Pseudosulfitobacter sp. DSM 107133: one gene and its partner. The protein of the gene in region 2 interacts with the protein of the main gene of each other region in a pairwise test. Links are inferred from orthologs where the notes say so. Each region holds a gene or a part of one and is shown on either strand. Other genes may lie near its edges. The genes, in order: DSM107133_RS11025 and DSM107133_RS06540.

The links.
Region 1: the proteins of DSM107133_RS06540 (region 2) and DSM107133_RS11025 interact in binary tests that used the Escherichia coli proteins (3 or more experiments, as listed by UniProt). The link is inferred for Pseudosulfitobacter sp. DSM 107133 from one-to-one orthologs.

Annotation. Positions count from the first base shown.
Region 1 is NZ_CP085154.1:2,234,380-2,245,440, forward strand. Bases 7,655-10,569 are described here. They hold DSM107133_RS11025 (single-stranded DNA-binding protein), read left to right. Parts: upstream 7,655-8,817; coding sequence 8,818-9,321; downstream 9,322-10,569. Other genes in these bases: DSM107133_RS11015 (hypothetical protein), read right to left, coding at 7,655-7,865; DSM107133_RS11020 (transglycosylase SLT domain-containing protein), read right to left, coding at 8,035-8,619; aroB (3-dehydroquinate synthase), read right to left, coding at 9,343-10,443; DSM107133_RS11035 (shikimate kinase), read right to left, coding at 10,436-10,569. Outside these bases: pyrH (UMP kinase), read right to left, coding at 1-365; tRNA (adenosine(37)-N6)-dimethylallyltransferase MiaA, read left to right, coding at 459-1,349; DSM107133_RS10995 (AraC family transcriptional regulator), read left to right, coding at 1,437-2,237; DSM107133_RS11000 (ABC transporter permease), read left to right, coding at 2,595-3,641; DSM107133_RS11005 (ABC transporter permease), read left to right, coding at 3,656-5,125; DSM107133_RS11010 (ABC transporter ATP-binding protein), read left to right, coding at 5,221-7,305; more of DSM107133_RS11015, read right to left, coding at 7,359-7,654; more of DSM107133_RS11035, read right to left, coding at 10,570-11,032. UniProt on the Escherichia coli protein: Plays an important role in DNA replication, recombination and repair. Binds to ssDNA and to an array of partner proteins to recruit them to their sites of action during DNA metabolism. Acts as a sliding platform that migrates on DNA via reptation.
Region 2 is NZ_CP085154.1:1,314,442-1,325,522, reverse strand. Bases 3,838-6,772 are described here. They hold DSM107133_RS06540 (primosomal protein N'), read right to left. Parts: upstream 6,436-6,772; coding sequence 4,240-6,435; downstream 3,838-4,239. Other genes in these bases: fsa (fructose-6-phosphate aldolase), read left to right, coding at 6,564-6,772; DSM107133_RS06545 (MFS transporter), read right to left, coding at 3,838-4,120. Also shown: DSM107133_RS06560 (hypothetical protein), read right to left, coding at 178-522; DSM107133_RS06555 (50S ribosomal protein L11 methyltransferase), read right to left, coding at 630-1,502; DSM107133_RS06550 (MATE family efflux transporter), read right to left, coding at 1,504-2,886; more of DSM107133_RS06545, read right to left, coding at 2,888-3,837; more of fsa, read left to right, coding at 6,773-7,217; DSM107133_RS06530 (DUF484 family protein), read left to right, coding at 7,428-8,135; DSM107133_RS06525 (tyrosine recombinase XerC), read left to right, coding at 8,132-9,052; DSM107133_RS06520 (CDP-alcohol phosphatidyltransferase family protein), read left to right, coding at 9,144-9,839; DSM107133_RS06515 (methylated-DNA--[protein]-cysteine S-methyltransferase), read right to left, coding at 9,843-10,298; DSM107133_RS06510 (NCS1 family nucleobase:cation symporter-1), read right to left, coding at 10,382-11,081.

The DNA of each region.
Region 1 (11,061 bases), 920 kb from region 2 along the record:
ATATAGGGTTCAGCCACTTCGTTCATTGTGATCGCGGAAATCACCCGCGTGTGAATGCCCAGCCCCTCAAGGGCGGATTGCATGGCCAGCGCGTTCATCACCGTGGCGAGCATCCCCATATAGTCCGCCGTGGTCCGCTCCATCCCTTGCGCCGACCCTTGCAGCCCGCGAAAGATGTTGCCGCCGCCGATAACCATACATATCTCGACGCCCAGTTCGTGCACCGACTGCACCTCGCGGGCGATGCGTTCAACGGTGGGCGGATGCAGGCCAAAGCCCTGATCCCCCATCAGCGCCTCGCCCGATATTTTCAGCATCACACGTTTGAAAGTGACGTCCGAGGCAGATTGTATCGCGTCGCTCATTGGATTCTCCGGGTTTTGGGCAGTTTTGTTTGGGCGCAAACTGTCCTAAAACCCCGCTCAGTTCAATGCACAGCACGAAGGTATCGGCAAGAAATGGACGCTTTGGGCCCCCTTGATCTGTCGGCTGTCGATCCCGACCGCCCCGTGCTGATCGCGGGGCCGACTGCTTCGGGCAAATCCGGACTGGCGCTGGCCATTGCCGAGGCACAGGGTGGTGTGATCGTGAATGCAGATGCCAGCCAGATATACGACTGCTGGCAAGTGGTCACCGCACGCCCCGATGCGGCCGATCTGGCCCGTGCGCCACATCTGCTTTACGGGCATGTGGCCTTTGACCAGAGCTATTCCGCCGGTCACTGGCTGCGCGAGGTCGCACCGCTGCTGTCGGGGCCACAGCGGCCGATCATCGTGGGCGGCACGGGGCTGTATTTCACGGCGCTGACCAAGGGGCTGGCCGAAATTCCCGCCACACCCGACGCAGTGCGCACATCAGGCGATGCGATTCCCCTGCCCGAGCTGTTGGCCGCGCTTGATCCCGAAACCACGGCGCGGATCGACACCAACAACCGCGCGCGGGTGCAACGCGCATGGGAGGTGCAACAGGCCACGGGCCGGGGTCTGGCCGCTTGGCACGATGACACGCCGCCCCCGCTGCTGCCTGACGGGGCCGCCACCTGCATCGCGCTGAGCAGCCCGCCAGACTGGCTGAACGCGCGCATTGCCCGGCGGTTCGACATGATGCTGGCAGGCGGCGCGCTGGACGAAATCGCCGCCATGGGCACCCGTTATGACCCCGCCCTGCCCAGTTGCCGCGCGATCGGCGTGCCCGAACTGATGGCCCATGCGCGCGGCGATATCACGCTGGAGGCCGCCCGCGACGCCGCGGTGATTGCCACGCGCCAATACGCCAAGCGCCAGCGGACCTGGCAACGCTCGAAAATGGCCCGCTGGCAGTGGGTTGATCCATCGACAGACGTGTTCTGATTTCATTTCCGCCATATTTCTGCCGTATATCTGGGGATGAACGCCAATATTATTGCGATTTTAAAACAATGCCCTATAGATAGGGCCATGACCCTAGGCGCCATCCGCATCAGCACAATCACCCCTGCCGGGGGCGCACATGACTGGCGCTGGACGCTGGCGCACGACGTGCCTGACCACCTGCTGATCTGGACCACACGCGGACAGGGTCGTTTGCTGCTGCACGGCACCCGGCGTGGTGTCGGTGCGCACAATGCAATCTTTGTACCCGCGGGCGATTTGTTTGCGCTTGATCTCAGCCGTCAAAGCATCGGACTGATTGCCACCATTCCCGTGGGCACCGAAGTGCGCCTGCCCCAGACCCCGCGCCAGTTGCGCCTGCGTGACTCCGGCCCGATTTCCGAACTGACCGCACTGCTGGACGCAGCCCAACGCGAGGCGGCGGCACAGCGCAGCCTGACACAGGATGCACTGGACGGATATATGGCGCTGGTCTCGGTCTGGCTGCGACGCCAGATGGCCCTGGACGACCACCTGCCGAAGAAGCCGAATGGTGCGGCGCGCCTGTCTGCGCGGTTCTGCGAGCGGGTTGCGCGGCATCATGCCAACGGCATGTCCGTCGCAGAACATGCCGAAGAACTGGGCGTAACCGGCACCCATCTTGCCCGCGCCTGCAAGGCTGCAACCGGTCACACGGCTGCCGAGTTGCTGGGCCAGCGTATCCTGCACGCGGCCCGCTGCGCCCTGGTCGACACCACCGTGCCGATGCAGGATATCGCCCGCCACCTTGGCTTTGGCAGTGCGGCCTATTTCACCCGCTACATCCAGACACAGACGGGCAAAACACCCAGCCAGTTGCGCAAATCCGCCACTTTGCGCAGCGCCTGACGGACAGCCGACCACCGCGCAGCGCCAGAAAACGTGAACCGAAATGTCGGTTTTTGCGCGGAAATACGTCGCATTCGAAACATCCCGAGCGAAACCATTTGTTGACGTCTCGCTCTGTATATTGCCTGATAGAGCAACAGAATTGCAACGCGCCCGCTGCGCACCACGTCAAGCGCAAGACTGACCGTCGGTTCGAAACCGATATGCCGTCAGGGCCACGAAACAGGGAAGCTATCGCGCCGCCCATCCGGCGCACCCGGTCGCAAGGACCACTTCAACATCAAAACGGCCAAGCCAAAAGGCAGGTCAATTTCACCAGCGGGTTCTTCCCGTATCAGCCTACCAACAGGGGCATACATGGGACTATTTATACTCAGACGTCTGGGCGTGATGATCGTCACGGCCTTGTGCCTGACCTTTATCGTGTTCTTTCTGACCAATCTTTACCCGAACCTGGAAAAACTGGCCAAGACCCAAGGCAACTTTCGCATGTCGGACGAAGCCGTGGCCAGCTATCTGGGCAAACGCGGGTATCTGGACCCGATGCCGGTCAAATTCGGCCGATGGCTGGGCGTTGTCCCCGGCTGGGTGACCGAAGCGCCCGATGGCACGGTGACGGGCCGCTGTTTCGGCCCCGACACCCCGCCCGAAGACCGCGCCACCTATTGCGGCGTGTTGCAGGGCAATTGGGGGCAATCGACAGTGTTCAAGGACGATGTCGGCGGTATCGTCCGTGAACGGCTGGGCCTGACGGGCAAGTTGATGGGATTTGTGCTGCTGGTCATGGTGCCCTCTTCCCTGCTGATCGGGGTGCTTGCGGGGATGCGCGAAGGGTCACCGCTGGACCGGACGCTGTCGACCTTCTCGATCGCCACCACGGCCACGCCGGAATATGTGTCGGGGGTGATCTTCATTGCGGTGTTTTCTTCCTCTGCCTTTGGCCTCAAGTGGTTCAAGGGCTCGGCCACCTCGGCCATGGAAAACGCAACCTTCGAGAATTTCACCCTGCCGGTGCTGACCATCGCGCTGTATGGGATGGGCTATATCGCCCGCATGACGCGCGCGTCGATGACCGAGGTGATGACCGCGCAATACATTCGCACCGCACGGCTCAAAGGTGTCAGCTTTCGCAACATCGTCCTCAAACACGCCCTGCGCAACGCGCTGATCGCGCCGTTTACCGTGATCATGCTGCAAATCCCGTGGCTGCTGAACGGCGTTGTGATTGTCGAAACCCTGTTCAATTACAAAGGCTTTGGCTGGGTTCTGGTGCAGGCGGCAGGCAACAACGACATCGAGCTGCTGTTGGCGGTCTCGGTTGTGTCGGTGATCGTAGTGCTCTTGACGCAGCTGATCTCGGACATCGGCTATGTCATCCTCAACCCGCGCATCCGCATTTCATAAGGGAGGTCTGACTCATGGAACCATTGACATGGACAGGCGCCCTGAGCGGTCTGAACGTTGTTTTCTATCTTTCCATCGTTGCGCTTGCGGTTTCGATTTTGGCCAGCATCGCCGTGTCGATGTTCGCGCGCGACACAGGGCCGCTGGGCGTCAACTCTGACGGCACACTGATGGCCCCGACCGGACTGGTCGGGCTGAGTGCAAAGGCCCTGCGCTACAGCTTTTTCGCATTGGTGGCGCTGGTGCTGGTCTATGTGGTCGGCGGCGTCGTATTGGGCACGCGTGCGGGAATCATCGGCGGGCTGTCACGCAACATGCTGCCCGTGTGGATCGCATTGATCGTGCTGTTTGTGGTGTCGATCACCTTCAAACGCAAGCTGGGGCTGTATGGTAAGCTGTTCGACAGCACCATCGGCATGATTGGCTTTGGGCTGGTCATGTTCTGGGTGTTCACCGGCATCATGGGCGGCGCGTTCGACATGCTGATCACCCATGATCCGCTGAGCCAGTTTTCGGGCATGAAGAACAAACTGCCCGGCACCCCCCTGCGCGGCGCCGAGGCAGACGATTACCAATGGTTCCTGCTGGGCGGTGACAATCTGGCGCGCGATGTGTTCTCGCGGCTGGTCAAAGGCGCGTGGATCGTCGTCAAGATCGCGCCGATGGCAACGCTGTTCGCCTTCATGGTGGGCATCACGCTTGGCCTGCCTGCGGGCTATTACAGCGGACGGCTGGACACCTTCCTGTCGTTTCTGGCCAACCTGATCCTGGCCTTTCCGGTGATCCTGCTGTTTTATCTGCTGGTCACGCCGGAGATCGTCGAAACCGGCATTCCCAATTACATGGCTGCGGTGCTGTTCTTCTTTCCCATCGTGTTCTGCGCGGTGCTGCTGAACGCGCGCTATTACACGCAACCTTCGGTCCGCACCCCGCTGCTGATCGTGGTGCTGGGAGGATTGCTGTGGGCCTATCTGTCGCTGATTTCAAACAACGGGGCGATTGTGGCCAATGACAGCTACCGCATTCCGGGCCTGCCTGCGATGCTGGACTGGATCGACATGGACGGCGGGCTGCTGACCGTGTTTGTGGCGGTGGTCTTTGTCAACGCGCCCACGGTGTTCCGTATTGTGCGGGGCCTGGCGCTGGACATCAAGACGCGCGATTATGTGGCCGCTGCGCAGACCCGTGGCGAGGGTCCGTGGTACATCATGCTGTGGGAAATCCTGCCCAACGCGCGCGGGCCGCTGATTGTCGATTTCTGCCTGCGCATTGGCTACACCACTATCCTGCTGGGCACGCTTGGCTTCTTTGGTCTGGGGCTGGAGAGCGAAAGCCCTGACTGGGGGACCACCATCAACTCGGGCCGGCGGCTGTTGTCGCTGTATCCGCATGCGGCGATGGTGCCGGCCTTTGCGCTGATGACGCTGGTGCTGGGGCTGAACCTGTTGGCGGATGGTCTGCGCGAGGAATCCTTGCGCGACTGACAAGGGGGCGCGTTCGGGGGCGCTGCCCCCGGACCCCCGGGATATTTAGTGCCAAAAGAAGCCCAAGAGAGGCGCTGCGGCAAGGGAGAACGACAATGGTCAAAGACGCATATGACGGCCCCATTCTGGAGATCGACAAACTGTCGATTTCGTTTTTCACACGGCTGCGGGAAATCCCTGCGGTGATGGATTTTTCGGTCAGCGTGCAACCGGGCGAGGCCGTGGGGCTGGTGGGCGAAAGCGGTTGTGGCAAGTCGACGGTGGCGCTGGGGGTGATGCAGGATCTGGGCGTGAACGGGCGCGTTGTCGGCGGGTCGATCAAGTTCAAGGGGCGCGATCTGGGGGCGATGACGCAGGACGAACTGCGCGCGATCCGCGGCTCGGAAATCGCAATGATCTATCAGGAGCCGATGGCCTCGCTGAACCCGGCGATGAAGATCGGCAAACAGCTGATGGAAGTGCCGATGATCCATGCCGATATGTGTGAGGCAGATGCCTATGCCCGCGCCTTGCAAGTGGTGACGGATGTAAAGCTGCCCGATCCCAAGCGGATTCTGGACGCCTATCCGCACCAGCTGTCGGGCGGGCAACAGCAGCGCATCGTCATTGCCATGGCGCTGATGTCCGAACCTTCGCTGCTGATCCTGGACGAACCGACCACGGCGCTGGACGTCACGGTCGAGGCTGCCGTGGTAGAACTGGTCAAGGATCTGGGCAAGAAATACGGCACCTCGATGCTGTTCATCAGCCACAATCTTGGGCTGGTTCTGGAAACCTGCGACCGCATCTGCGTGATGTATTCGGGCGAGGCGGTCGAACGCGGCAGTATCGAAGATGTCTTTGACGAGATGCAGCACCCCTATACGCAGGCTTTGTTCCGCTCGATCCCACTGCCCGGCGCGGACAAGAACGCGCGCCCCCTGATCGCCATTCCCGGCAACTTTCCCCTGCCCCACGAGCGGCCACGGGGCTGCAACTTTGGCCCGCGCTGCGACTATTTCGAGGCGGGCCGCTGCGATCAGGGTGACATCCAGATGTTCCCCGTGCCCGGTGACGACGTGCACAACACCCGCTGTCTGCGCTTTCAGGAGATTGACTGGCAGGCCCCGCTGGCACTGGCCGAGGTCAAGCAGAAAGGCGAGATCGGTGATGTGGTTCTGAGGATGGACAACCTCAAGAAATACTACGAAGTGGCCGCCAATGCCCTGTTTGGCGGCGGCGCCACCAAAGTGGTCAAGGCCAATGAGACGCTGAGCTTTGAGGCACGCGAATCCGAGACATTGGCGATTGTGGGCGAAAGCGGTTGTGGCAAGTCGACCTTTGCCAAGGTGCTGATGGGGCTGGAGACCGCGACCGAGGGCACGATTACCCTGGGGAACCGCGAAATACAGGACATTCCGATTGAAAAGCGCGACACGCAAACGGTGGCTGACGTGCAGATGGTGTTTCAGAACCCGTTCGACACGCTGAACCCGTCGATGACCGTGGGCCGCCAGATCATCCGCGCGCTGGAGATTTTCAAGATCGGCAAGAACGAAGCCGAGCGGCGCCAGCGGATGCTGGAACTGCTGGATCTGGTGAAACTGCCGCGTGAATTTGCAGGCCGGATGCCGCGACAACTGTCGGGCGGGCAAAAGCAACGGGTCGGCATTGCCCGCGCCTTTGCCGGTGATGCGCGGATCGTGGTGGCGGATGAGCCCGTCTCGGCACTGGATGTGTCGGTGCAGGCGGCGGTGACCGATCTGCTGATGGAAATCCAGCGCGAACATAAGACCACATTGCTGTTCATCAGCCACGATCTGAGCATCGTGCGCTATCTGTCAGACCGTGTGATGGTGATGTATCTGGGCCATGTGGTTGAACTGGGCACCACCGATCAGGTGTTTGCCCCCCCCTATCACCCTTATACCGAAGCGCTTCTGTCAGCGGTGCCGATTGCCGACACCAAGGTGCGCAAGAAACACATCGTGCTGGAAGGTGACATTCCGTCGGCAATGAACCCGCCGCCGGGCTGTCCGTTCCAGACGCGCTGTCGCTGGAAAAGCCAGGTGCCGGGCAATCTGTGCGAAACCGAGGTGCCCCCGCTGCGCGATATGGCAACGGGACATCAGGTGAAATGCCATCTGAGCGCAGAGAAATTTGCCGAAATGGAGCCGGTGATCGAGATCGCTGCCGAATAGGGGACATCAGGGCCACGGCCCACGCCGCGCCCCTGATAGACAGATACAGCCGGTTACTTGGAACTGTCCGAGCGCAGCGTATCGGGGATGTTATTGACGACGTCGTCAACCAAGGCTGCAATCATCGCCTGATAAAAATCCGCGCGGTCGGGGGCGACATAAATCACGCCATCATGGGGCATGTCGGCCGTCTTGGCCATAATATGCACCGGAACCGTGTCTTCATTGATCTCGGCATTGGCGTCTGTGTAGTTGATCGTCGCGACCAGTTCGTTGAACTCGGCGCTGTCTGGCAGCACGGAATCGCCATCCAGCAACACGCCTTTGATCTCAACTTTGATGGCAGGATCACCCGCGTCACCGGTCAGTTCGATACGCTCGGCGATCATGCGCATCACGTCCTCTTCGATCTGGGGATAATATTGCATCGCGTTGGCGTCGACGTGCTCATTAAGATCCGCATTGACGGTCACTTCGGAAATGGGAGATGCGGCGAAAGCTCCCAACGGCAACACTGCGATGGCCGTGGCAGCGGCCAGCTTTGCAAAAGTCGTTTTCATTGTCTTGCTCCTTCGGTGGCCGTGATGGCCCGCGATATGCATGACAACTTGGCTTAGGGTGTCGTTGTTCCTTCGGCCATGGCCAAGCCGGGACCGAGGGCGCGACAAACAGGCGGAAACCCGCCCGAAAATCTGAATCCAATAGGTATTTCTTCAAATCAGCCTGAAATCAGCTGCCCCAGATAACCTTGACGTAATTCTGGGTTTCTTTGTAGGGCGGCACGCCTTTGTGGCGTTTCACGGCCTCGGGGCCCGCGTTATAGGCCGCCAGCGCCAGACGCCAGCTGCCGAACGTGCGGTACTGCTGGCTGAGATAGCGCGCGCCACCTTCCAGATTTTCGTGCGGATCGCTGGGATCGACGCGCAAACGGCGTGCTGTGGCGGGCATCAGCTGTGCCAGCCCCAGGGCTCCCTTGTGCGATTTGGCACGCGGATTCCAGCCGGATTCCTGCTGGATCAGCCGCAGGAACAAATCTTCGGGCACGCCATGTCGACGCGCGGCTTCGCGCGCGGCGACCAGATAAACACCTTTGTACTTGCCGCTATAGGCCGGGTTCACGTCCCATTTGGTTGGTGTGTTCACCTTGGGTGGCTGCAATTTGACCGAGGCCGTGTATTGCTGCGACGCGCGCGAATCCAACACTTTCAACTGCGATCCGAACAGCTTGCTGCGACTGCGCGACGAAAATACGTCGGCATGGGCTGCCCCTGCCATGGTCGCACCGATCACCAGCGCTGAAATCATTGCGCGCATAACTTTCCGCCCCCGAGATACCGAGCCCGCACGGCTCTGATTTTACCCATTACGACACTATACAAAAATCGACGCTTTGGGCCACCCCTTTGGTTCGGATAACCATTAGCCTTGTGTTTACCATGTTCCGACCAATCTGTAGGTTGTCACGACCGTTCGGGAATCGCCCGCGCGGGTACGAATGAGTGAGAGGACAACATGGCTGGCTCAGTTAATAAAGTGATCCTAATCGGCAATCTGGGCCGCGATCCCGAAGTGCGCAGTTTCCAGAATGGCGGCAAGGTGTGCAACCTGCGCATCGCCACCTCAGAAACATGGAAAGACCGTAACACCGGCGAACGCAAAGAGCGCACCGAATGGCATTCGGTTGCAATCTTCAGCGAAGGTCTGGTGCGCGTGGCCGAGCAGTACCTGAAAAAGGGCTCGAAAGTGTATATCGAAGGCCAGTTGCAGACCCGCAAATGGCAGGACCAGTCCGGTCAGGACCGCTATTCGACCGAGGTCGTTCTGCAAGGGTTCGGCAGCACGCTGACCATGCTGGATGGTCCCGGCGGCGGCGGTGGCGGCGGTGGGAACTATGGCGGCGGTGGCGGCTCCAGCTATGACAGCGGCCCGTCGGATGATCGTTATGGTGGGCCGTCGTCGGGTGGTGGCAATGCGCCGACGCCTTCGCGTGATCTGGACGACGAAATCCCGTTCTAAGCTTTTGGTTCTGCGCGCCGCTCAGCCGTCGCGCAGAACCTCCAGAACCGTCTGCGCCGGAACATCCGACGTGACAAAGGCATCACCGATGCCGCGCGCCAGCACAAAGCGCAGCTGGCCATCCACCACCTTCTTGTCCTGCCCCATCAGCGCGAGCAACGCTTGTGGCCCCGGCAATGCGCCGTCGATGTCGGCCAGATTGGTCTTCATGCCCATGTCGCGCAGATGCGCGCGGACGCGACTTGGATCTTCCTGACTGCACAGGCCCAGGCGCGCCGACAGTTCAAAAGCCATCGCACAGCCCACCGCAACACCTTCGCCGTGCAGCAGGCGGCTGGAATAACCCGTGGCAGATTCCAGTGCGTGGCCAAAGGTATGGCCAAGATTCAGGAGGGCACGGTCGCCCTGTTCGGTTTCGTCGCGCACGACGATGTCGGCTTTCATCTGCACCGAGCGGCGCACCGCCTCGATGCGCGCGCGCACGTCACCTGCGGCCAATGCCGGCCCCTGCCCTTCAAGCCACTCAAAAAATGCAGCATCGCCCAGCAAGCCGTATTTCACGACCTCGCCGTAGCCAGACAGAAAATCGCGCGGTTGCAGCGTGCCCAACAGGTCAACATCGGCCAGCACCAGGCTGGGCTGGTGGAACGCGCCGATCAGGTTCTTGCCATGCCGGGAGTTAATTCCCGTCTTGCCGCCCACCGAACTGTCGACCTGTGCCAGCAGCGACGTGGGCATTTGCACAAAGCGCACCCCGCGCCGCAGGATCGCGGCGGCAAAGCCGACCAGATCGCCAATCACGCCGCCCCCCAGGGCCACGACGATATCGCCGCGCTCGACCTTTTGATCCAGCAGCCAGTCAACGCAACTCATCAGATGTGGCCAGCTTTTGGTGGCTTCGCCCGCAGGCAGGGACATGGCAGCGCAGTCGATGCCATGGCCGCGCAGCCCGTCCTGCAAGGCCCCAAGGTGCAGCCCCGCCACGGTTTCGTCCGAAATCACCACAACCCGCGCGCGTTTCAGCAAAGGTGCGATATGGGTGCCTGCGTCGCCCAGCAGTCCGGTGCCGATCAACACGTCATAGGCGCGCCCCGGCAAGTCGACATGTACAGTTTCAAGCATCCAGTTTCTCCAGAACATCAGGCCGCGTCAACAGCGCCGCAATCACCCGTTCCGCCATCTCTTCAATGCTGTACGAGGGTTTGGAGGGCACATGAAGATCGGCCAGTTTGTAGATCGGCACGCGCGCTTCATACAGTTCGGTCAGCCTGCCCTTGGGGTCAGCACTGCGCAGCAACGGGCGCGTGTCCTTGTAACGGACACGATGCCACAACAGCGAAAGGTCAGCGTTCAGCCACACTGATACGCCGCGTTGTGAAATGTTCTGGCGGTTTTCAGCGCTCAGGAACGCGCCGCCACCGGTCGACAGAATCCCGTGGGAATTGTCCAGCAGGCGCGAGATCACTTGCGTTTCCTTGACCCGAAAGAACGGCTCGCCGTCGCGTTCAAAGATTTCGGGAACGGTCATGTTTGCCGCGGTTTCGATTTCGTGATCGCTGTCGATAAAGGGCACGCCCAGTTTTGCCGCCAGCACCTTGCCCACTGCGGTTTTTCCTGCGCCCATCATTCCGACCATGACAACGGTCTTGTGCAGTGCAAATTGCACAGAATCTGACGAACTGTCTGACGTTGATTGCTGAATTTCGCTCATATTCCGTTGAATGACGTGATATTGCAGAA
Region 2 (11,081 bases):
GCCCAAGCGGCATGTCTGCTGTAACCGATGCCCGGGGGTGTCGGTTGGCGTGACCACCAGCACAGAATTGCCACCGGATACAAAAAGGCCGCCCCGACAGATGTCGCAGCGGCCTGCACTCGTAAACAACACGAAACTCGTTAACGCACTAAAACTCTTTAACGGTACAAAAACAGATCAACGCAATTTGGTGGCGGCAAAGGTCGCCATCGCCTGTGTCACGGTGTCGGGCTGCATCACCCATGCGCCCCCCTGTTCAATAATCGTGCCACCCTGCAATTCGGCCAGCCGGTCGGCATAGGTCCGCTCGCCCAACGACATCAGCATGAACGCCTTGAAGGCAAAGAAGCCGATCAACAGCAGCACAGCCCCTTTCAGCGGGAACTGCATCTTGCGACGCTTGGGTTTGACAACAATCAGACCATCACCGCGCAGACGGGTGGTGTATCCATTGGCCATACGGCGGTGCTTGCGTGTCAGAAAACGCAGACGTGATTCAAAGTGTTGCTTGGTCTCAACCATGGCAGCCTCTAGCGGTTCGGCCCCCACCGAATTGCCCCTCTCTTTTGCCGCTGAAATGTGGCAAAATCTGGGCAAAACGTTCAAATGCGTTTAAAAAGCGGCTTTTCCTACGTTCTTTTTCGGACTGTCAGCGTCGTCCAGTCACCAATCACCTCGCGATGGTCCAGACTGTGTCCGGCTGCGAAATAGTGCTCCAGAACGTCGTCTGCCTGCTCGTTCAGGATTCCCGACAGAATCGCCACCCCGTCGGCGCGCAAATGCGCGGCGATGTCGGGGGCCAGCGCGACAAGCGGACCTTTCAGGATATTGGCAAAGATCAGGTCATAGGGGGCCAGCGCCCGCAGCTCGGGGTGGTCGAAGCCCGCGGCCTCGACACATTTGACAGCGCCGGCCATGTTGTTGGCCGCCAGATTGGCCTCGGCCACGTCCACGGCGACCTCGTCGATGTCGCTGGCGATCACCTCGCCCTGCCAGATCCGCGCTGCGGCCATTGCCAGCACCGCAGTGCCACAGCCGATGTCGGCCACGCGGTCCGCCTTCCAGCCGTCGCCCGCCAGCCGGTCGAGCGCGCGCAGACAGCCCAGCGTCGTGCCGTGGTGTCCGGTGCCAAAGGCCATCGCCGCCTCGATCAGCAGCGGCACGCTGTCGGCGGGCACCTTGTCGGCATCGTGGCTGCCATAGACAAAGAAGCGCCCCGCCTCGACCGGTGCCAGCTCGCGGCGCACATGGGCGACCCAGTCGGTTTCGGGCAGTTCCGAGATCACAAAGGGCTTGGCCTCCATCATCGTGGCCAGCAGTGCCAGCGCGGTGGCGTCAGGCTGTTCCGAGAAATAGCCGCCCACTTCCCACAGGCCCGAGCCGTCTTCGACCTCGAACACACCGATGCCGGTGGGTTCGGGCTCAAGCCGCTCCATCGCGGCGCCCAGCGCCTCGGCTGCGGTTTTCCCGGTCAATGTGGTCAGGGCTGTGAATGTGGGCATTTCAACGTCTCCGAAAGCGGTCCAAATTCGGATAGGGGCGCGGCGGCGCGGGGTCAATGTCCGATTGCGGCCCCAGCCGCGCAACATAGCGCCAGCCCCAGCTTGCCGCGAGCACGCCCATCACCGCGCCTGCAAGCGCCTGACCATAGATCACCCCCGCCGCACCAAAGCTGCCTGCCAGTAGCATTGCCGCAGGCCAGCTTAGCACACCGTCCTTCATCCAGTTCACCAATGTGGACCGCCCCGGCTGCCCCAGATTGTTGAACGCGGCGTTGGACACGAACAGCGCACCCACAAACATGAACGCCCCCACACCCACACCGGCAAAGGCGCGCAGCACCTCGGCCCCTTGTCCGGTCAGGCCGAACATCTGGCTGACATAGGGGATCGCCGTCCACAGCAGGCCCCATGCCACCAGCGTGTAAATCGCACAAAACACCAGCGCATCGCGATAGGTGCTGCGCAGCCGTTCATAGTGACCCGCGCCAAAGTTCTGCCCGAAGATGCCCCCAATGGCCCCGGACAGCGCAAAGATGCCACCGAACACCAGCACGGTCAGCCGCCCGACCACCGCCCATGCAGCCACCGCGTCGTCACCGAATTGCGCCATCACCATCGTCAGGAAATAGTTGCCCGCCGGTGTGCTCATCTGCGTGGCAATCGAGGGCAGTGCAATCAACGCAAATGGTTTGAGAACGCGCAAGATGATCTCGCCATCCGGGCGGGCCACCAACTTGGTCTGGAGGATTGCGTAATAAATCGCCAGCACCATTAGGCAGATACGAAACAGCACCAACCCCACGGCCGCCCCGTCCAGACCAAAATGATAGATCAGCAAAGGGTCGACAAACATCAGCGCCATGCCGGAAAACAGCGTGACATACATGGCCTTGGCGCCATAGCCTTCGGCGCGCAGCACGCCCGAGCCGACTAGCGAAACTGCCATTGGCACCAGTGACGGGATGGTGAACGCCAGATAGCGCGCGGCCAGATCGGCGGTTTCACCTGTGGCTCCGGCAAAGCTGACCAAGTGCATGCGAAAGGTGACGATCAACGTGGCCACAACCACTTGGACCAAGGCTGCAATCACCATCGCAGCGCCCGCCTGCTGGCGCGCCAGCATCCGGTCGCCGCGTCCGATGCTGCGCGATACCAGCGCCGTGGCCGCAATCATCAGTCCGACGCCAATCGACACCGAAAAGAACTGTATCGCATAGGCAAAGCCGATGGCCGCCACCTGTTGCGGAGCCCCCCATTGGGACAGCCACAGCAGGTTGGCCGCATCAACCAGAAAGACAAACGTGATGCCAAAGGCACCGGTCGCCGTCATCCGCACCACATGGCCCATGGTCGAGCCGGTGATGAAACGACCCTGCCCCTCCACGTTACTCTGCCGCGGCGGGCATGGGGCGTGTTAGCACCGTTTCGTGTCCGGGCACCGGATGGCGCGGGATCAGCAAGGCCAGCATCAGCGATGTGGCGGCCATGCCTGCCGCCAGAAAGAACACCGCCGCCGGTGACACCAGCCACAACAGCCCCAGCGGCGCGGGCAGCCCCACGGCGGCAATATGGTTGATGGTAAAGGCCACGGCGGCCGTGGGGGCGATGTCGCCCGGGTCCGCGATTTTCTGGAAATAGGTTTTCAGCGCGAGCGCCAGACCAAAGAACACATGATCCACCACATAAAGAAACGCCGCCACGGCAATCCCCCAGCCCAGATAGTAAACGCCGCCATAGCTCAGGAACACGATCACCAGCCCGATGTATTCAAATCCCAGTGTCTTGCGCTCGCCGAACCGCTGCACCACTCGTCCCAGCAGCGGGGCCACCAGCATGTTGATCAACAGGTTGATCAGATACAGCATCGTCAGCTCGTCAACCTTGAAGCCGAACTTTTCAACCATCATGAAACCGGCAAAGACCGTAAAGATCTGCCGCCGCGCGCCGGCCATGAATTGCAGCGCGTAATACAGCCAGTAGCGTTTGCGCAGGATGAACTGTTTGCGCTGGGGGGTCGGCGCCTCGAACTGCGGGTAGGCGATCATCGCAAAGATCGCGATGGCCGCCGTCACGCCGCCGCCTGCCATGTAGACGATGTTATAGGTCAGGTTCAGTGGCTCCCACAGCAGCAGGATCACCAGATAGACCACAAAGGTTGCCGCCGAACCCGTGGCCAGCAACCAGCCCAGCACGCGCGGGGCGTTTTCCTTGTCGATCCATTGCAGTTGCAGCGACTGGTTGACCGTCTCGTAATAGTGAAAGCCGATCGAACTGAGCATGGTCAGCGTCAGGATACCGCCCAGCGACGGGAATTGCGCGGTTATGGCGGTGGCCACACCCAGCAGCACCAGCGACACCAGCCCAAGCACCTGTTCGCGCACAAAGATGATGATGGCGATCACGCCGATGGCCAGAAAGCCCGGAATTTCGCGTATCGTATGCAGCAGGCCGATATCCGCACCGTCGAAATTGGCCGCCTCGATGACAAAGTTGTTCAGCAGCGCCGACCATGTGTTGAACGCAATCGGCATCGCGATGGCCATCAGAACCAACAACGCGATAGGACGACGCCAGAACGGCATATTGGCGGCATCGCCGATTTTTACGATTTTTGTCATAGGGTCTGCATTACGCCTTTCGCCGGAACGAGGCGAGGCGAGAATTGTACCAAAAACCGGAAAATGCGTACAACTCTGCGGCGATTTCAGTCGCTTGAGCGAACAACCAAACCGCCCTGTCAGTAGAAACTTTGCGGGTCGATATCGATGGCCAGCCGGATGTCGCCCTTGATCTGCACCTGACGCACCCATTTGCGCAGCGCCCCCTGCAAGGCCACACCCTTGTCCGCCTTGACCAGCATCCGCACGCGATGCCGCCCGCGCACCCGGGCAATGGGCGCAGGGGCAGGCCCGTACACCTGTGCCCCCACCTGCCGCAGCGGCCCGTCCGCCCGCGCGAGGTGGTTGGCAATGTCAAAGACCGCCGCCACATCCGGCCCGCTCAGGATGATCCCCGCCATGCGCCCATAGGGCGGCACGCCTGCCGCCTCGCGCTGCGCGGCCTCGGCCCGCCAAAAGCCTTCCTCGTCGCCCGCCAGAATGGCGCGGATCACCGGATGGTCGGGCTGATAGGTCTGCAACAACGCCGTGCCCGGCTTGTCCGCACGGCCTGCCCGCCCCGCCACCTGCCGCATCAGCTGGAACGTGCGTTCAGCGGCGCGCAGGTCGGACCCTTGCAAGCCCAGATCGGCGTCGATCACGCCGACCAGCGTCAGGTTGGGAAAGTTATGCCCCTTGGCCACAAGCTGCGTGCCGATCACGATGTCCGCCCCGCCTTGGGCGATGTTTTCAATCTCGGCCTTCAACGCGCGGGCGCTGCCGTACATATCGGAACTGAGCGTCGCAATCCGCGCATCGGGCCACAGCAACGCCGCCTCTTCGCCCAGCCGCTCGACTCCGGGGCCGACGGGGGCCAGCCGGTCCTCGGCCTCGCAGCTGGGGCAGGTCGTCGGCATCGGCTTGGTCTCGCCGCACTGGTGGCACATCAGACGCTTCAGGAACCGGTGTTCGACCATACGCGCATCGCAGTGGTCGCACGCAATCTGGTGACCGCAGGCGCGACACAGCGTAATCGGCGCATAGCCGCGCCGGTTGATGAACAGCATCGCCTGTTCACCCGCATCAATCCGCGCCTGCACGGCCTTTTGCAAATCGGGCGAAACCCAGCGATCCGCAGGCAAGGCCGCCGCGCGCATATCAATCGTGCCCATCGTCGGCATCACCGCAGGACCAAACCGCGAGGTCAGCTCAAGCCGTTTGTATTTGCCCGCCTCGGCGTTGGCCCAGCTTTCCAGACTGGGCGTGGCCGAGGCCAGCACCACATGCGCCCCGCAGATCGACGCGCGCAGCACCGCCATGTCGCGGGCGTTGTACAATACGCCATCTTCCTGCTTGTAGGACGTATCGTGTTCCTCATCGACCACAATCAGCCCGAGGTTCTGATAGGGCAGGAACAGCGCCGACCGCGCCCCGATCACCAGTTGCGCGCCGCCCTGCCCGACCATCCGCCAGATGCGGCGGCGTTCGGTCATGGTGGCCCCCGAATGCCATTCCGCAGGCCGCGCGCCGAACCGTGCCTGAACCCGTTTCAGGAATTCAGCCGTCAACGCGATCTCGGGCAGCAGCACCAGCGCCTGCCGCCCTTGGGCCAGACAGGCCGCGACGGCCTCAAGGTACACTTCGGTCTTGCCCGATCCGGTGACACCGCGCAGCAGCGTGGTGCCATAGGTTTCGGACCGCACGGCCTGGGCCAGCATCGCGGCGCCTGCGGCCTGATCGTCGGTCAACTCCTTGCCGGGCAGCGACGGGTCCAGCCGGCGGAACGGCACATCGCGCGGTGCGTCCTCTTCCGACACGACGCCCTGTTTCACCAACCCTTTGACCACCGAGGAGGTGACCCCCGCCATCTCGGACAGCTCTTTCAAGGTGAACGACAGATCACCATATTCGGCCAGCGTCTCCATCACCCGGCGGCGGGCGTCGGTGGCGCGGTCCGGCTCCCCCTCGCCGCGGCGATAGATCTTGCGCATCGACGGCGGATCCCCCAGCCCCGGCGCGCGGGTGGCCAGCCGCAGCATCGCAGGCATGGGTGTCAGCGTGTATTCGGCCGCCCTTAACAAAAACGTACGCATTTCCTCGCGCATGGGGGCGGCATCCAGCACCCGAATGACCGATCGCACCTTGGATATGTCCCAATCGCCCCGCCCCGGTCCCCAGACAATGCCCAACACCTTGCGCGGCCCCAGCGGCACCTCGACGAAAGCGCCCAACATGCAACCGCCCTCGGGTGCCTTGTAATCCAGCAACCGGTCGAGCGGCTGCGTGGTCAACACGGCCACGAGGGCACCTTCATCGTAGAATTCGGGGCGCGTCACGTCTGGCCTCGGCAATTGTGGGTTTCAGCGGGTGTTCAGTTGGGGTACATGCAAACACAAAGCAAGACCATCGCGAACTGACGGCGGGCGCGCTTGTGATTGTCCTAACTGCCATTGGAGCCACCGACATGAAATTTTTTGTAGACACCGCAGATATCGACGCCATTGCCGAACTGAACGATCTGGGCATGGTCGACGGGGTAACAACCAACCCCTCGCTGATCCTGAAATCGGGCCGCGACATTCTTGAAGTGACCAAGGAAATCTGTGATCTGGTCAGCGGCCCCGTCAGCGCCGAAGTGGTCGCGCTGGAAGCCGACGCCATGATCGCCGAAGGCCGCAAACTGGCGGAAATCGCTGAAAACATCGCCGTCAAACTGCCCCTCACATGGGACGGGCTGAAAGCCTGCAAGGTGCTGTCGGGCGAAGGCAAGATGGTGAACGTGACCCTGTGTTTCTCGGCCAACCAGGCGCTGCTGGCGGCCAAAGCCGGTGCCACGTTCATCAGCCCGTTCATCGGGCGTCTGGACGACATCAACATCGACGGCATGGACCTGATCGAAGACATTCGCACCATCTATGACAACTATGGCTTTGAAACCAACATCCTGGCCGCGTCGATCCGTTCGGTGGCCCATGTTCAGGATTGCGCCCGCATCGGTGCCGACGTGATGACCGCGCCGCCCGAAGTCATCAAAAAGCTGGCAACACACCCGCTGACCACCGCCGGTCTGGACCAGTTCATGAAAGACTGGGCGAAAACCGGCCAGAAAATCCTGTAAGCCACAGCTCCGGCAAGCGCGCCGTCCGGTATCTATCGGGCGGCGCTGTGCTTTTCCCTGACATGGGGGAACCTGCACCAAAATTCCCCATAAACGGGAAAATCTCCAATACCCGCCCGCATGCGGCCAAAACCTGCCATTTTGTCCAAAAAAAGGCAGATTTTACCGAACTCGCATGTTAGGGTCCTACAAAATAAAAATGAGCAGCCCATGACCAGCAGCCCGAAAATCGACGACGCCTTGCGTGAAGCGATCATTTCGCGTCCCGATGTGATCCTTGATGACAAGGACATGATGCACGCCCTGATTGCCGCGAATGAACGCAGTATGGGGGGCAATATCGTCGATCTGCGTGGCATCGCGATGGAGCGGCTTGAATCACGGCTGGACCGGCTGGAAGACACCCACCGCAGCGTGATTGCCGCCGCTTACGAAAATCTGGCGGGCACCAATCAGGTACACCGCGCGATTCTGCGGATGCTGGACCCGATCGAATTTGAAACTTTCCTGCGTGATCTGGGCGGCGAAGTGGCCGAGATTTTGCGTGTGGATGCGGTGAAGCTGGTGCTGGAAAGCGTGCAGAACGACAACGACCCTGCGGTGCAGCGCCTGGGCGATGTGCTGAGCGTGGCGGAACCCGGCTTTATCGACAGCTATCTGACCCAGAACCGGGGCGGCCCCGTGCGTCAGGTCACATTGCGGCAGGTGCAGAACGCAAGTGCCGAGATTTACGGCAACAACAGCGACTGGATCCGCTCCGAGGCCTGCCTGAAGCTGAACTTTGGTGCGGGCCGCCTGCCCGGTCTGCTGGTGATGGGCGCGGAAGATCCGCATATGTTCGGCCCGCAACAGGGCACCGATCTGCTGACATTCTTTACCGGCGTGTTTGAACGCACCATGCGCCGCTGGCTGTCATGAGCCTGATCTCTCCGGCAGCGCGCGACGCGCTGGAGACCTGGCTGGACCACCAGCGTGCCCTCAAGGGGGCTGCCGCCAATACGATCACCGCCTATGCGGGGGACCTGGGCGATTTTCTGGCCTTTATCACGCATCACAAGGGATCACCGCAGGGATTGGGCGCGCTGTCGCATATCACAATCAGCGACATGCGGGCGTGGATGGCACACACGCGGTCCGAGGATGTCGGGCCACGTTCGCTGGCGCGCAAGCTGAGTGCGGTGAAGTCGTTTTATCGCTGGCTGGCAGCGCGCGAAGGGTTCGAGCCCACCGCCGTATTGTCGACCCGTGCGCCGAAATACACCCGCAAGCTGCCGCGCCCGCTGGCGGTGGATGCGGCACATGACATGGTCGAGACGATCGGGATGCAGTCGACAACCCCCTGGGTTGGCCTGCGCGACATCGCGGTGCTGACGCTGCTGTGGGGCTGTGGTTTGCGGATTTCCGAGGCGTTGAGCCTGCGCGGGGGCGACGCGCCGCTTCCGCAGGTGATGCGCATCACCGGCAAGGGCAACAAGGAACGCATCGTGCCCGTGGTGGCGGCGGCACAACAGGCGGTCGACGCCTATATCGCCGCCTGCCCGCATATCCTGCAAGACGATCAACCGCTGTTTCGCGGCGTGCGCGGCGGGGCGCTGGCGCCGCGTGCGATCCAGAAGGCGATGGAATCAGCCCGCATGCAGCTGGGCCTGCCTGCCACGGCCACACCCCACGCCATGCGTCACAGCTTTGCCACGCATTTGCTGAACGCAGGCGGTGATCTGCGCAGCATTCAGGAACTGCTGGGCCATGCTTCGCTGTCGACCACGCAGGCCTATACCGCAGTGGACAGCGCGCGGTTGATGGATGTCTACAACAGCGCCCATCCAAAGGCCTGATCCGGCTGTTTGCGCAATCTCTTTTGCCGATCTGTGCTGCTGGTCCGATTTCCTTTTGCATCCGCGCGCCCGATGGGCCATCAACGGTTGCATGACTCGCCATGTGAAAGCCCTCTCTGTCCACTTGCTGACCGCTACGGGCGCGGTCTTTGCCATGCTGGCTATGCTGGCTGCGGTTGATGCCAAATGGGATCTGATGTTCTTGTGGCTGGTGGTGGCCTTTGCCGTTGACGGCGTTGATGGCCCGCTGGCACGTAAATACGATGTCAAGAACAACGCCCCCGAATTTGACGGTGTGCTGCTGGATCTGATCATCGACTATCTGACCTATGTGTTCATCCCCGCCTTTGCCCTGTTCAAATCGGGGCTGATGGACGGCTGGACCGGCTGGGTGGCGATCATCCTGATCACCTTTGCCTCGGCTCTGTATTTCGCGGACACGCGGATGAAGACCAAGGACAACTCGTTCTCGGGGTTTCCGGGGTGCTGGAACATGCTGGTGCTGGTGATCTTTGCAACGCAGCCGAATTTCTGGGTCTCGCTGGCGCTGGTGACGGTGCTGGCGGTGGCGATGTTCCTGCCGCTGAAATTCATCCACCCCGTGCGCACGGAACGCTGGCGCAAGCTGAGCCTGCCGGTGGCGCTGGCGTGGACCGTGTTTGCAGGCTGGGCCGCCTGGGTGAACTTTCATCCCGACACATGGGCCATTTACGGGCTGGCGGTCACATCGCTGTACCTGACATTTGCAGGCATTGCGCAACAGGCCGTGTACGGCCCCGACGGCTGAACCTCAGATCAGAAACCCGCCTGCGCCCTCGTGGCGCAGCAGCGCCACTTTGGTTTCCACCCCGCCTGCCCCTGAAAATCCGGTCAGCCCCCTGGCCCCCATCACACGGTGGCAGGGGATAATCACAGGCACCGGATTGCCACCACAGGCCTGCCCGACCGCCTGAGCCGATGCGCCAACGTCGCGGGCTATCTCGCCGTAAGTACGGGTAAACCCGAAAGGGATCGCAGACATCGCGGCACAGACTTTCTGCTGCAAACCGGACCCAGCAACGCGCAGCGGCAGGTCGAACAGCTCAAGCGCGCCTGCATCATAGGCGCGCAGCTGCGCCGCGGCCTCGCGCAGCAGGTCGGTATCATCAGTGCGCCCTGACGCCTGCCACGACAGCGCGGTGATCGCGCCGTCGTCCTCGGTCAGGCACAGGGTGCCGAATTGTGTGGGAACATCATGCAGGTTCATCCGCACAGGATGCGGCCAAAGCCGCCCGCGCTCAACCCGTAACCTGCGCATTGCGCACCGCCCGAAAGCGGTGCGCAGCCATTTCAGCGTTTGGCCAGCATCGAATACAGAATGCCACCGATCAGCGCCCCGATTACCCAGGCATAGCCGGACAGCACCGCCAGTGCCGGCACCCAGACCGTCGCCACCGAGAACAGCGCCGCGATGGCAAAGGCCACCAGCGCCGGATTGTTCCAGCCATTGCCAAAACGGTAAGGCCCCCCCACCTCGTCATACAGGCCAGCCACATCCAGCGACTGACGGCGCAGCACATAGTAATCAACAATCATGATCCCGTAGATCGGCGCCAGCGTCGCGCCCAGCGTGTTGACGAAGCCGCCAATGCCGAATTCGCTGATAAAGCTGGTCCAGAAGCCACCGATAACAAAGGCAAAGCCCGATGTGATCAGCCCCGCCATGCGAAAGCTGATCTTGCTGGGCGCAAGGTTGGCAATGCCGTTCACCGCCGGGATAAAGTTGGCCACCAGATTGATCCCCACCGTCGCCGCAAAAAAGGTGATCGCGGCAATGATGCTGAGCAGCACGCTGTCGGTGCGCTCGACAATCTCTGTCGGGTTGATAATCGCCTCGCCGTAAACCACCGCAGCGCCCGCCGTGGTCAGCAACGCCAGCGCCGAAAACAGGATCATGTTGAACGGCAGGCCGGCCAGGTTGCCCAGGACCATCGCGGGCTTGTCCTTGGCATAGCGCGAAAAGTCGGAAAAGTTGACCATCACGGCGGCG